DNA from 2 places in the Vibrio sp. 1402 genome. Region 1 is predicted to be linked to the other one. Evidence: predicted binding sites of a transcription regulator. Region 1 holds the regulator's gene; the other holds the start of a gene.

Region 1 (7,785 bases):
AGCGCAAGTGTTTGGGGGCGAAGTGGTACGTGCACAACAAGTGATGCACGGTAAGACCTCACCGATTCGTCATAACGGTCGTAGTGTGTTTAAAAATCTGAATAACCCACTCACGGTAACTCGTTATCACTCTCTTGTGGTGAAAAACGGTACTTTACCCGACGTGTTTGAACTGACTGCATGGACAGAACTGCCTGACGGAAGCATGGATGAAATAATGGGTTACCAACATAAAACCTTGCCAATTGATGCGGTGCAGTTCCACCCAGAATCAATCAAAACTGAGCAAGGTCACGAGTTGCTTGCGAACTTTTTAGCACGCAAAGCGATCTGATCGCGATCACTTTTCTTAACAAATCATTCATCTTTTTGCTGAGGTGAGCGGATTGCAAAACTATGCGGTTCTCTCGAGTCTCTTTGTCTATTCATGTCTTTTTAAACCTTCTATCCCCTGTATTACATAACATTTATAAAAAATCACTTCTCTATTTTACTTTCTTGATGCATAAATAGTCATAAGCAGTGATTAATGGAAGTTACTTTCGAGAACGAAAAGAATAAATCACTATTGAAATGGTTAATTAAATGTAAATACAATGCCGCAATAGCTTAAATGCAAAACATTATTTGCTGGCAAAGAGAGCCGGTTAAATTCGCTTATCTGCTACGCATGCGGTATCAAGAAGGAATGTGCAATGACAACGGAAATTAAAGTAGAGCGCGGTTTATTCGATGAGGTAATGGTACCTTGCTATAACCCGATGGAAATGATCCCTGTTAAAGGTGAAGGTTCACGTGTTTGGGATCAGGAAGGTAATGAATACATCGACTTTGCTGGTGGTATTGCAGTGAGCTGTCTTGGCCATTGTCATCCAGTAATGGTAAACGCACTAACAGAGCAAGCTAACAAGCTTTGGCACTTAAGTAACGTTATGACGAACGAACCAGCCCTTCGTCTGGCGAAAAAGCTAACAGAAGTGAGTTTTGCTGAGCGAGTGTTCTTTGCTAACTCTGGCGCAGAAGCAAACGAAGCCGCTTTGAAGCTGGCACGTCGTTATGCAGCAGACGTTCATGGCACTGAGAAATCTGAAATCATTGCATTCAAACAAGGTTTCCACGGTCGTACATTCTTTACCGTAACGGTTGGTGGCCAAGCGGCATACTCTGACGGCTTCGGTCCTAAGCCAGGCGACGTGACACACCTTCCTTACAACGATATCGAAGCTTTACAAGCACACATGTCTGATCGTACTTGTGCGGTCATGATGGAGCCACTACAAGGTGAAGGCGGCATCGTGCCACCAACGCCTGAGTTCGCTCAAGCGGTTCGCGAGCTGTGTGACAAACACAACGCCTTACTGATCTTCGATGAAGTGCAAACTGGTAATGGCCGTACAGGTAACTTCTACGCTTACCAAGGTTTAGGTATCACGCCAGATATTCTAAGTACTGCGAAATCACTTGGTGGCGGTTTCCCGATCGGTGCAATGCTAACGACAGCAAAATTGGCAGAGCACATGAAAGTGGGCACTCACGGTTCTACATATGGCGGTAACCCACTAGCGTGTGCGGTTGCAGAAGCGGTTGTAAATGAAGTTACCAAGCCAGAGGTGTTGGCTGGTGTGCTAGAACGCGAAGCAATGTTCCGTGAAGGTCTAGAGAAGATCAACGCGAAGTACAACATCTTCTCAGAAGTGCGCGGTCAAGGCCTATTACTTGGCGCTGCACTAAATGAAGAATGGCAAGGCCGTGCGCGTGACGTGCTGGTTGCTGCAGGTAAACAAGGTCTCATGGTATTGGTTGCGGGTGCCAATGTCGTACGTTTCACACCATCACTCGTTATCACACAACAAGAAATTGAAGAAGGCTTGGCGAAACTGGATAAAGCGATCGCGACTTTAGTTTAAGCGCGATATCAGTTTAAACGTCAACGCAGACACCCCCGTCAAGGATCTCTGATGGGGGAATTGTTCCTACAATATAGTTAGGATCTTCTTGCATCTGGAGGGAGTATTGATGCTAGTAGTTCGCCCTATCGCGATGTCGGATTACGACGCACTGCACACTTGTGCGGTGGAGTCTGGTCACGGATTTACATCTCTACCGGTTAACGAAGAACTGTTAACTAATCGAATCAAACATTCAGAGTACAGCTTTGGTAAGCCAGATGTGGCAGAACCAGGCGATGAAGGCTACCTGATGGTTGGCTTTGACTCTGAAACGGGTGAGGTTGCGGGTACCACCGGAATCGAAGCATCTATCGGCTGGGATGTCCCATTTTACTCATATCACATTAGTAAAGTCGTGCACTCGTCGCCAAAGCTTGGCGTTAACAACGTCGTTAAACTGCTTACTTTTGGTAATAACTACACGGGTAACAGCGAAATTTGTACCTTGTTCTTGCGTGAGAAATTCCGCCAAGGTCTGAATGGTCGTCTAATGTCGAAGTGTCGTTTCCTAATGATGGCAGAGCACCCAGAGCGCTTCTCTGAAACGATCTTTGCGGAGATGCGTGGCGTTTCAGACGACGAGGGTAATTCACCATTCTGGCAATGGCTTCAAGAGCATTTCTTCTCTATCGATTTCACGCTTGCAGATTACCTGACAGGTATCGGCAAGAAAGGCTTTATCGCCGACTTGATGCCGAAACTGCCTATTTACATCAACCTGCTCAGCCCAGAAGCGCAAGCCGTGATTGGTCAAGTACATGACAACACGCGTCCAGCGCTGAAGCTGCTTGAGCGTGAAGGTTTTACCAACCGAGGCTACGTCGACATCTTCGATGGTGGCCCAACGGTTGAGTGTGATCTGCGTAATATTGAGTCGGTACGTCATTCATTCCGTGCGCAAGTCAAAATCTCTGAACATTCCAGCACACAAGACTTCTTGATGTGTAATTCATCTTTCGAGAACTTCCGTGCGACAGTCACTAAAGCGGCGTATGACGCAGAAACACAAAGCGTGATGATTGCACCAGACGTTGCGGATGCACTTTCGGTTGAAGAAGGGGATTTCGTTCGCCTTCTTCCGCAGTAACAGACGACAGAATTTAAGGATAGAAACAATGACACATTGGATTGCAGGTGAATGGGTACAAGGTCAGGGTGAAGCATTTACGTCTCTGTCGCCGTACAACCAAGAAGTGATCTGGCAAGGCAAAGGTGCAACGGCAGAGCAGGTGAACCAGGCGGTATCTGCAGCGCGTGAAGCGTTTATTAACTGGAAAAAGCGTCCATTTTCAGAGCGTGAGGCAATCGTGTTGGCTTTTGCGGAGAAAGTAAAAGAGAACAGCGAAAAAATCGCCGAAGTGATTGCCAAAGAAACCGGTAAGCCGATTTGGGAAACGCGCACTGAAGCAGCAGCCATGGCAGGTAAAATTGCCATTTCGATTCGCGCTTATCATGACCGCACTGGTGAGGCGAGCCGTGAAGCAGCAGGCAACCAAATCGTATTGCGCCACCGCCCATTGGGCGTGATGGCGGTGTTTGGTCCTTACAACTTCCCAGGCCACCTACCAAATGGTCACATTGTGCCTGCGCTACTGGCTGGTAACACGGTAGTCTTCAAACCGTCTGAGCAAACGCCATGGACGGGTGAATTGGCGATGAAGCTATGGGAAGAAGCCGGTCTGCCGAAAGGCGTGATTAACCTTGTTCAAGGCGCGAAAGAAACTGGTATTGCCCTCGCTGACGCAAAAGGCATTGATGGCGTACTGTTTACGGGTAGCGCGAATACGGGGCATGTATTACACCGTCAATTTGCGGGTCAACCGGGCAAGATGCTCGCACTAGAAATGGGTGGTAATAACCCGATGGTGATCTCTGATAAATATGGTGATTTGGATGCCACGGTTTATACCATCATCCAGTCAGCGTTTATCAGTGCTGGGCAGCGTTGTACGTGTGCTCGTCGTTTGTATGTGCCATTGGGTGAAAAAGGCGATGCGCTTATCACCAAGCTCGTTGAAGCGACACGCAATATTCGCGTAGACCAACCATTTGCAGAACCTGCGCCATTTATGGGACCGCAAATTTCGGTCGCGGCAGCCAAGTTTATTCTTGATGCACAAGCTAACCTACAGTCTCTTGGCGGTGAAAGCTTAATTGAAGCGAAAGCAGGAGAGGCGGCATTTGTTTCTCCTGGCATCATTGATGTAACGAACATTGCTGAGTTACCAGATGAAGAATACTTCGGCCCACTTCTGCAAGTGGTGCGTTACGAAGGGTTAGACAAAGCCGTGGCGCTAGCAAACGATACGCGCTTTGGCTTATCTGCTGGTTTGGTCTCAACCGACGACCAAGAATGGGAATACTTCGTTGACCACATTCGTGCAGGTATCGTGAACCGTAACCGCCAGCTCACTGGTGCAAGCGGTGATGCGCCATTTGGTGGTCCGGGGGCGTCGGGTAACTTGCGCCCAAGCGCTTACTACGCAGCAGATTACTGTGCGTACCCAATGGCATCAATGGAAGGTCAAGAGACTGTCTTGCCTGCAACATTGAGTCCAGGTGTAGCGCTATAAGTTTTAATAATAGAGTCGCAACTATGCATTGCGGCTCACCTTGCCGGCGCATCATTTAGGTATGGGTTGTAGTGATCGTTGGCAGAACACGAAAAGTGAGCAAAGACTCGGAAAAGCGTGTTGACTGACTGGCATTTACCGTCACAGGTTGATGGTTGCTCGTTCATTATTCTGGACAACTTTTGTTGTGAACGAGCAGCCAACTTCCGCTTACCTTTAAACTCTACATCTCGTAACAAGGAGTCGTTATGACGCCCGATGTGTTATTTGAATCGCTATGGCAAGATTACATTCAACGTCTTTGCCCTTCGGCTGCTAAAGTGCATCAGCTGCTTCAAGAAGATGAGCCTCTGATTAATGATCATATAGCTTTACGTACCTTCAATATCGCGCCTCTTGGTATTGAAACTCTAGCTAAGCCATTTGTAGCTATTGGTTACAAGGCGTGTGGTGATTACATTTTCGAAAGCAAAAAGCTGGTTGCTAAGCACTATGAGCACCCAGATCCGAAGCAACCTAAAGTATTTATTAGTGAGCTAAAAGTTGAAGAGTGCTCGCCTGAGCTACAAGAGATTGTGAAAAATTTGGTGGCACAAATCGATGCTGACAAGCTGAAAGATAGCGCATTCTTACATGGTGGGCGCTTGTGGGATTTAAGCTTTGCTGATTACCAAACGTTGGCTAAAGAAAGTGAGTACGCATCTTGGCTTGCGGCGCATGGTTACGGAGCAAACCACTTCACGGTGAGCGTTAACCAGCTCAATGAATATGAAGAAGTGAAGCAGGTAAACGATCATCTGCGTACCGCTGGGTTTACCATTAATGAAAATGGTGGTGAAGTGAAGGGCACTCCTGAGGTGTTGCTAGAGCAGTCATCGACCATGGCAGATAAAGTAGCGGTTCGTTTTAGCGAAGGCACTGAAATTATCCCTGGCGGGTTTTATGAATTTGCTAAGCGCTATCCGATGGAAAATGGTGATTTGTACCCAGGTTTCGTGGCCGCTTCAGCTGACAAAATCTTTGAAAGTACGAATGGCTAAGTTTTAGGGTTAACCTGTTAAGCTTACTCATTAGTGTTCGCTGCACCCTATCTCATTTGGTCATGAGTAAATAAAAAGCCACCAATGTTGCCATTGGTGGCTTTTATAATTTTGTTCGTGTCACTCTAGTTCGAGATTAACGAGTACCGTAAACCACGATGGTTTTACCGTGAGCAGAGATTAGGTTCTGCTCTTCTAGCATCTTCAAGATACGACCTACTGTCTCACGAGAACAGCCAACAATTTGACCGATTTCTTGACGAGTGATCTTGATTTGCATGCCGTCTGGGTGAGTCATTGCGTCTGGTTGTTTTGCAAGGTTCAGAAGCGTCTGAGCGATACGACCAGTTACGTCTAGGAACGCCAGGTCACCCACTTTTTGGCTAGTTACTTGAAGACGACGAGCCATCTGCGCAGAAAGACGCATTAGGATGTCTGGGTTTACTTGGATAAGCTGACGGAACTTCTTGAAAGAAATTTCAGCAACTTCACAAGGAGATTTAGCACGAACCCAAGCTGTGCGCTCTTGGTCTTCCTCGAATAGACCAAGTTCACCAATAAAGTCTCCTTGGTTTAGGTAAGAAAGGATCATCTCCTTACCTTCTTCGTCTTTGATAAGAACCGCAACAGAACCTTTAACGATGTAGTACAAAGTTTCTGCCTTTTCGCCCGCGTGAATTAGCGTGCTCTTTGAAGGGTACTTATGAATATGACAGTGTGAAAGAAACCACTCTAATGTTGGGTCGGTTTGAGGTTTACCTAGAACCATAATATCTCACTTCCTCTGCAGGGTACGCTTGCGCTATCCATATTTTAGCTAAGCCTGAATTAGGCCTACTAGAATAAGAGCACTTTTTATATGCTGCAAGCTCTCTTGTGTTTCGGTAAGAAATAGTATCCTTTTTCGAAAACGATTTCTTGATTTTAATCGTGCCATGATTGAGATTTTGTAAGCAAAACTGTGCACATGATCACGGTATGAAAAGTAAACATCTTCGCAGGCAGGTTTTTAGCCAATTTTCCCTGTTTCGATGAGCTGTTGTAGGATAGGCCGAACTATGAGCTCCATTGCAAAGCTCATCTTACCGCCGGGTACGACAATCGTGTTGTGGCGTGACATGAATGAGCCATCAATCATGGCCAGCAGATATGGGAAGTCGACATTCTTGATACCGCGTAGGCGAATCACCACAAAACTCTCATCCAAACTAGGGATGCCTTTTGCATTAAGTGGGTTGGAAGTATCAACGGTCGGTACGCGCTGGAAGTTGATGTGAGTACGAGAAAACTGCGGAGTGATATAGTTGAGGTAATCGTCCATGGATCGCACGATTGAGTCCATTACCGCTTCACGCGAATGGCCGCGATCGCGAGTGTCACGTACGAATTTTTGTATCCACTCTAAGTTCACAATCGGCACCATGCCGATTAAGAAATCCACATGTTGAGCAACATTAACATCGCCATCGACCACGCCACCATGTAACCCTTCATAAAACAGCACGTCGCTGTTTTCGGGTAAGTCTTGCCACGGTGTAAACGTGCCTGGCATTTGATTGTAGGGAACCGCTTCGTCAAACGTGTGCAGATAACGGCGCACGCTGCCAGTGCCGTCATGCCCGAACTTACGGAAAAACTCTTCTAATCCCGGGAAGTCATTAGCTTGTGGGCCAAAGTAGCTAATGTGTCGACCTTGCTCGCGGGCTTTGCGAATTTCGATGTCCATTTCTGGGCGAGTAAAGCGATGGAAGCTATCGCCTTCAACCCATGCGGGTTTAACGTTCATCATATTGAACATTTTACGGAAGGCTTCAGATGTAGTGGTCGTGCCGGCACCGGACGAACCAGTAACCGCAATAATTGGGTGTTTAGCTGACATGACAAACCTTGTCGAAAATTACTTACCTGTAATGTGCAGTAGAGTTACTACTGCACGGTCGATATCCCACTATAGCACGTAACAATACCTTGTCATCGAGTGGGATACGGTAAAATGTGAAGGGTCTAAAATTTTGTTTTATGTTGAATATCGACGGTTTCGTGTAGCTCAGAGAACACGATAACCGCTTCACCTTTTTCCAATTGAGCTTTAACTTGATCAATTTTGTCTTGCAAAGAAACCTCGACGGTTCCGTAATCCGTTCCTTCGCGTAAGACGAATTCACGAATTAAGTTTTCCAATGTTTCCGGCGCAATGTCTTGCCATGGAATGATCATAAATAC
Region 2 (7,785 bases), on a different contig from region 1:
CGAGCGTGGTGGTACCACAATACCTGCAGTTGTTCGTCGAAACGGCGTCGGTTCGATACTTGAGTTAAGCTATCCATAAAGCTCAATTTTTCTAACTCTAGGTTGGCTTTTTCCAACTTTTGTTCTGCAAGATAACGCTCAGAAATATCACGCGCCATGATCAGCACACCATTCGTTCCTGATGCTTTATCTTTAAAAGGCGATTTCACCACATCAAACCACGTACTTTTACCATCACTACTCACGACTTTATCTATGTATCGAACTGGCTCTAACTGGCGTAATGCTTCTAAGTCACTGTCTGCTAAGCGCGCGTACATCTCTTTAGGAATCACGTCTTGGAGGCGCTTACCTATCAAATCAGAAATTTTTGAAATGCCTAACGCCTTAACAAAAGGCTGATTACACGCTTGATAGACCATGTTCTCATTGAAAATACCAATAGAGTCCGGACTGGCATCCAGAATCGTTTGTAAGATAGTATCTCTTTGCGCTAGCGCCACCTCTGTATCTTTGCGACGCTCCATTTCATCTCGCAGATTCTGTTGCATCTTGTGCCATTCAGTCACGTCATGACTAATAGACAGCGTACCGATAAGCTCACCACTCGGCGAAACAAGAGAGTTTTGATTGACTTCCAATAAGCAACTTCGACCTTGTGGATCCGTTGTCCATTTACGTTCGCTTTTTCTGGTCATCTCACCCAAGGCCTTGGATGCGCAAGCTTCTTCCCTTCGCCCTTGCCAGAATTGATCAAATGCTCGATTGGTCGTTAATAGATTGCCTTGGCGGTCTTGGGTACAAATCAGCTCTGAAAGTGAGTCTAATGCCGAACGTGCGATGATTAATTGGGCAAGTTCTTGTTGCTGCTCTTGGTGAGTGGCTTGATATGGCTGAGCATAAAGAATCCAAACTCGATGATTGCGCAATAAACTCTTTCTGCCTGACAGCTCCACTTTAATAGATTCACTATCAGATAGTCGCCAGTCAAAAGCCTGCTGACGAAAATGACGACTAGAGAAGCGATCGAGAAACTGCTCAAGCTCATGAATATCGAATAAAGCAGGATACAAATACCCCGTTCCCAAAGAGCGAATGCCTAACAACTGCATCGCAGCCTGGTTAGATAGCAAGAGCTGAGCATGGCTAGTGTCCACCACTATGACTGGATAGGGAGAATCCGTTACTAGTTGCTTAAGTGATGTCTGAAAGTGCAAATAGATCAGTGCTAACGCGCACACGCCTGCGATTAACAACAAGACGACATAGCCATAACCGCCTTGACCACCCCAAAGCCAATTGAGTAACTGATCCATCGTTTAAACCTTCAAAGAACACTGGTTAAAATATATCAGTTATTTATTGAGCGATCTGCTATTAATTCCGGTTTAGTATAGATAAAGGCATTCCCCGTAAGGCTCCCTTGAGCACCATGAGCACTGAGATCTCGACCAATTTCCGTCATCGCTAGCCAACGGTTTTCACACCACAGAGGCGATAATAACGTGGGCCTCCTGGCTGCTGATGAAACGCGATGATAAATCACATCTGGTGGTGTCATACGAATCATTTCACTGGCGATCGCAACATATTCTTCTAATTCAGGGGCTTCTAGCTTTCCAGCACGCCAAGCTTTCGCCATGGTGCTACCTTCGACAATATGCAAGCCATGTAACTTGATGCCATCCGTTCCCACGGCCAACACTTTTTGCAGCGTTTCAATATTTTCGGCGCGGGTTTCTTTGGGTAAACCCACAATTAAGTGAGTACAAACCTTGATTCCGAGTGTTCGAGCACGCTTAGTGATTTCGGCATAACACTCAAAGTCATGACCACGATTGATACGTTTGAGGGTGTCGTTGTTGGCGGTTTGAAGACCTAGTTCTAGCCAAATTTCATAACCTTGCTGTACATAGCCCGACAGTAAATCCAATACCGCATCAGGGACGCAATCAGGACGCGTCCCCACACAAAGACCAACCATGTCTGCAGCCTTTAGTGCTTCCTCATACATGTTTTTGAGAACTTGTACTTCTGCATAGGTACTGGTGTAGGCCTGAAAATAAGCGAGATACTTCTTCGCTCTGTGAATTTCACCTGCGCGATCTTTTAACTGTTCGTGAATGCTTTTTATCTGGACTTCTTCATCTGCAAACGAAGCCACATTGCAAAATGTACATCCTCCCCGCCCAATCGTGCCATCGCGGTTAGGGCAACTAAATCCACCGTGCAATGTTAACTTATGAACCTTTTCACCGTATCGACGCTGAAGATCTTGGCCGATTGTATTGACCAACTCATGTAACTGCATAAATTCTCACCAACAATAAATCGTAATCAATCTCACTACGATCTATGTAAATAAATTACATCCCTGCAAGAAAAAACACACAATATTAATCAATTCAAACACCCATCATGCAGGTCAAAATCAATAAACTTGCATAATTAAAGACAAAAATCGTTCATGTTGCGTAAATGTTAAACTAAAAATGCATAATTAAACGAAAAAATTGGGTCACAACGCCGACTTTTTCATTGCATTCTGAAGTGACAAAATTGTAGGATACTTACACAACCCCGTTATTTTTGTGACTTTTATTACAAAGCACACTGCGGGATTTGTCGGTGTTATCCCACTCCTACCTATATAAATCACTAGATAGTGATAATAAATAAAGGGATACCACCAAGGATTGTTTTTCTCGCAAAACTTTTCCTGCGAGATACGGAAAGGAATCAAGACCGGTCAACCTAGATCGGTGGCGATAATAAATATAAAGGACAAGACGTAATCAATAGTCTAGGTAGTATTTGCTGCCCGGTACTTTTGCGTCGACATTGAACTGGAAGGATGTATCTATGGTAGATAGAGAGCAAAATCCACAGGGTCTGTACACTCCGGAACTGGAGCATGACGCTTGTGGTATCGGTTTTGTTGCTCACCTTAAAAACCGTAAATCTCATGAAGTAGTGACTCAAGCATTGGATATGCTGGCTCGCATGGAACACCGTGGTGGTCAAGGTTGTGACCCATGCAGCGGTGACGGTGCGGGTATCTTGCTACAAAAACCTCATGAATTCCTATTAGAAGAAGCCGTTAAGCTAGGCATTAAACTGCCTTCGTTTGAAAAGTATGGTGTTGGTGTCGTTCTTTTCCCGAAAGACGAATACAAACGCGAACAATGCCGTGACATTCTAGAACGCAACGCACAGCGTCTAGACCTTGAAGTTATCGGCTACCGCGTATTACCAACCGACAACTCCATGATTGGTGCCGACCCTCTAAGCACAGAGCCTCAATTTGAGCACGTGTTTATCTCCGGCGGCCCTGGCATCACGCCTGAAGAGCTAGAGCGCAAACTGTACGTACTTCGTAACTATACTGTACGTGTTTGCCTAGAAAGCGTTTCGAACATTGGTGACGACTTCTACATTAACTCCATGTCTTACAAGACATTGGTATACAAAGGTCAGTTAACGACCGAGCAAGTACCTCAGTACTTCCTTGATCTACAAAACCCGACCATGGTGACTGCACTGGCGCTGGTACACTCTCGTTTCTCTACCAATACCTTCCCGAAATGGCGTCTTGCACAGCCTTTCCGTTACATTGCCCACAACGGTGAAATCAATACAGTTCGCGGTAACTTGAACTGGATGAAAGCCCGTGAAGCAATCCTAGAATCAGACCTGTTTACTCAGGCTGAAATCGACATGCTTCTTCCAATCTGTCAGGAAGGCAGCTCGGATTCATCTAACTTCGATATGGCACTTGAGCTCCTAGTTCTTTCTGGTCGCAGCCTGCCACACGCATTGATGATGATGATCCCGGAAGCATGGCAAGAAAACAAAAACATGGATCCTAAACGTCGCGCGTTCTATCAGTACCACGCGAACATCATGGAACCATGGGATGGTCCTGCTTCAGTATGTTTTACTGATGGTGTTCAAGTTGGTGCGACACTAGACCGTAACGGTTTGCGCCCTTCTCGCTACACAGTGACCAAAGATAACTTCCTAGTGATGGCATCTGAATCTGGTGTTGTGGATATTGAACCAGAGAACGTAGAGTTCCGTGGTCGTCTACAACCGGGTCGTATCTTCGTTGCAGACCTAGAACAAGGTCGAATCATCTCTGATGAAGAAGTGAAAGACACCATCGCAACGGCACAGCCTTACGAGAAGTGGGTAGAAGAAAACCTACTGAGCTTGAAGAAGCTGCCAGATGCGAGCAACCAGTTCAGCCAACCTAAGCCAGAACACCTTCTACACCGCCAACAAGCGTTTGGCGTAAGCACTGAAGAAGTGAACGAAATCATCGTTCCAATGGCGAATGATGCGAAAGAGCCATTATCAGCAATGGGTGCCGACTGGCCTCTTGCGGTTCTATCTCATCAGTCTCAACATCTTTCAAACTACTTCAAGCAGCTGTTCGCACAGGTAACTAACCCACCGATCGACCCGATCCGTGAGCGTATGGTTATGTCGCTGAACACTTACTTGGGTAAAGACCAAAACCTTCTGACTGAAACACCACTTCACTGTCAGAAAGTAGAATTGGAATCGCCTGTTCTAGCCAACTCTGAGCTTGAAAAACTGCGTGCGATCGATAACGAGCACCTACAAGCGAAAACGTTGGATATCGTATTCCAAGCTAGTGAAGATCAAGGCAAACTTGAGCGTGCATTAAAACGTATCTGCCAATACGCAGAAGACGCGGTTATCGATGGTTATTCAATCATCCTACTCACTGACCGCGCAGTGAATTCAAACCACGCGGCGATCCCAGCAATGCTGGCTGTTGGCGCAGTGCACCACCACTTGATCCGTAAAGGTCTACGTGCGAAGTGTGACATCGTGGTTGAAACTGGTGACGCGCGTGAAACGCACCACTTTGCAACGCTACTTGGTTACGGTGCGAATGCGGTTAACCCTTACCTAGTGATTGAAACCATCATTGAACTTCAACGTACGAAGAAGTTGGATCCAGAAGCGAACCCGCGCGATCTGTTCAACAACTACCGTAAAGCGATTAATGGCGGTCTTCTGAAGATCTTCTCGAAGATGGGTATCTCGACGCTACAGTCGTACCATGGCGCACAAATCTTCGAAGCCTTGGGCATCCACAAATCCGTGGTAGACAAATACTTCACTGGTACGGTTTCTCGTATCCAAGGTCTCACCCTTGATGATATCGCCAAAGAAGTGCTGATCCGTCACCGCATCGGTTACCCACAACGCGAAATCCCAATTCAAATGCTGGATGTTGGTGGTGTTTACCAATGGAAACAGCGTGGTGAAAAGCACCTATTCAACCCAGAGACTATTTCTCTACTGCAAGAGTCTACGCGCAACAAGAACTACGATCAGTTCAAGCAATACGCGACAGCCGTAGATAAACAAGGTGACAACGCGGTAACTCTGCGTAGCCAGCTAGAATTCATTAAGAATCCAGCCGGTTCTATCTCTATCGACGAAGTCGAGCCAATTGACAGCATCGTGAAACGCTTCGCGACGGGTGCTATGTCATTCGGTTCTATTTCTTACGAAGCACACTCCACACTGGCTGTTGCGATGAACCGTCTTGGCGCGAAATCGAACTCTGGTGAAGGTGGTGAAGACCCAATGCGTTTCGAGCGCAAAGAGAACGGCGATTGGGAACGCTCTGCAATCAAGCAGGTGGCTTCAGGTCGTTTCGGCGTAACCTCTTACTACCTAACTAACGCTGAAGAGCTGCAAATCAAAATGGCTCAAGGTGCGAAGCCAGGTGAAGGTGGTCAGCTACCAGGCGATAAAGTAGATGACTGGATCGGTGCAACGCGTCACTCGACTCCGGGCGTTGGCCTTATCTCTCCACCACCACACCACGATATCTACTCAATCGAAGATTTGGCTCAGCTTATCTACGACTTGAAGAACGCGAACCGCGCAGGCCGTGTAAACGTGAAGCTGGTATCAGAAGCAGGCGTAGGTACGATCGCTTCTGGTGTAGCGAAAGCGAAAGCGGACGTTGTACTAATCGCAGGTTTCGACGGCGGCACAGGTGCATCACCAATGTCTTCAATCCGCCATACCGGTCTTCCTTGGGAACTTGGCTTGGCAGAAACGCACCAAACGCTACTGAAGAACGGTCTACGTAACCGTATCGTGGTTCAAGCAGATGGTCAGATGAAGACACCTCGCGACCTTGCAGTGGCAACACTACTTGGTGCAGAAGAATGGGGCGTAGCAACCGCAGCATTAGTGGTTGAAGGTTGTATCATGATGCGTAAGTGTCATAAGAACACTTGTCCTGTTGGTATCGCGACTCAGAACAAGACGCTTCGCGAGCGCTTTGATGGCCGCGTAGAAGACGTCGTTACCTTCTTCCAATACATGGCACAAGGTCTACGTGAAATCATGGCTGAGCTTGGCTTCCGCACTATCGATGAAATGGTCGGTCAAGGTCAGAAACTGAAGATCCGCCAAGACATTTCTCACTGGAAATACAAGAACCTAGATCTGTCTCCTGTTCTCCACGTTGAGCAACCACGTGAAGCTGATGGTGTATTCAACCAAGCTCAACAGAACCACAACCTAGAAGAAGTGCTAGACCGTAAGCTGATTCAAGCAGCGATTCCTGCACTAGAGAAAGGCGAAGCGGTGAATGCCGAGTTCCCTATCGTCAACACGGACCGCTCTGCAGGTACCATGTTGTCGAACGAAATCTCGAAAGTGTACAAAGATGCAGGTCTACCTCAGCCAATGAACGTGAAGTTCAAAGGTTCTGCAGGTCAGTCATTCGGCGCATTCCTAGCTAAGGGCGTGAAGTTCGAAGTGGAAGGCGACGCGAACGACTACTGGGGTAAAGGCTTATCCGGCGGTACTTTAGTACTTTATCCAGATGCGAAATCAAGCATTGTCGCGGAAGACAACATCGTGGTTGGTAACGTGTGCTTCTACGGTGCAACTTCGGGTGAGTCTTTCATTCGTGGTATGGCTGGTGAACGTTTCTGTGTTCGTAACTCAGGCGCGAAAGTAGTAGTAGAAGGCGTCGGTGACCACGGTTGTGAATACATGACTGGCGGTGCAGCCATCATCCTTGGGTCAACAGGTCGTAACTTTGCCGCAGGTATGAGTGGTGGCGTGGCTTACATATGGGATAAATCAGGTGACTTTGAGTCAAAACTGAACCCAGAGTTAGTAGACCTAGATCCAATCGAGCAAGAAGACAGAGATCTATTACTCGACATGCTAACTAAGCATGTTCAATTCACAGGAAGTGAAGTCGCTCAGTCTTTCCTAGACAACTTTGAAGCAAGCCTAGCCTCTATGGTTAAGGTAATGCCGCGTGACTACAAAGCGGTTCTTCAAAAGCGTAAAGCTGAAGCACAGTCTCAAGGAAACGAAACTCAAGTGGAGGCCGTATAATGGGTAAGCCTACTGGATTTTTAGAGCATGGTCGTGAACTACCACAGAAGATCGACCCAGCTGAACGCATCAAGAACAACAAAGAGTTCGTTCTGAACGAGGAGTTTGGTGACAAGATCAATACTCAGGCTTCTCGTTGTATGGATTGTGGTGTGCCGTTTTGTCATAACGGCTGCCCTATCGGTAACATCATCCCAGAGTTTAACGATGCGGTTTATCGTGATAGCTGGGAAGAAGCTTGGAACATTCTAAGCTCAACCAATAACTTCCCAGAGTTCACTGGTCGTGTTTGCCCTGCTCCGTGTGAAAGTGCTTGTGTACTTGGCATCAACCAAGATCCAATCACTATCTGTAATATCGAGAAAACCATCG

Evidence for each region. The regulator CRP, encoded in region 1, controls carbon source genes, mostly activating them, when cyclic AMP is high. The targets are predictions, from matches to a motif close to TGTGANNNNNNTCACA.
Region 2: gltB (glutamate synthase large subunit) is a predicted target of CRP. The motif match lies at 2,591-2,606, and genes of this name have one in related genera.

What each region holds. Positions count from the first base shown of each region.
Region 1 is NZ_JAWOWE010000020.1:25,423-33,207, forward strand. It holds gene R7044_RS22345 (aminodeoxychorismate/anthranilate synthase component II) at 1-334, shown strand, start outside; gene R7044_RS22350 (aspartate aminotransferase family protein) at 696-1,907, shown strand; gene astA (arginine N-succinyltransferase) at 2,017-3,036, shown strand; gene astD (succinylglutamate-semialdehyde dehydrogenase) at 3,065-4,522, shown strand; gene R7044_RS22365 (DUF1338 domain-containing protein) at 4,771-5,562, shown strand; gene crp (cAMP-activated global transcriptional regulator CRP) at 5,699-6,331, opposite strand; gene R7044_RS22375 (phosphoribulokinase) at 6,572-7,441, opposite strand; gene R7044_RS22380 (YheU family protein) at 7,567-7,779, opposite strand.
Region 2 is NZ_JAWOWE010000003.1:457,486-465,270, reverse strand. It holds gene R7044_RS08485 (GGDEF domain-containing protein) at 1-1,316, opposite strand, end outside; gene R7044_RS08480 (TIGR01212 family radical SAM protein) at 1,352-2,311, opposite strand; gene gltB (glutamate synthase large subunit) at 2,863-7,413, shown strand; gene R7044_RS08470 (glutamate synthase subunit beta) at 7,413-7,785, shown strand, end outside.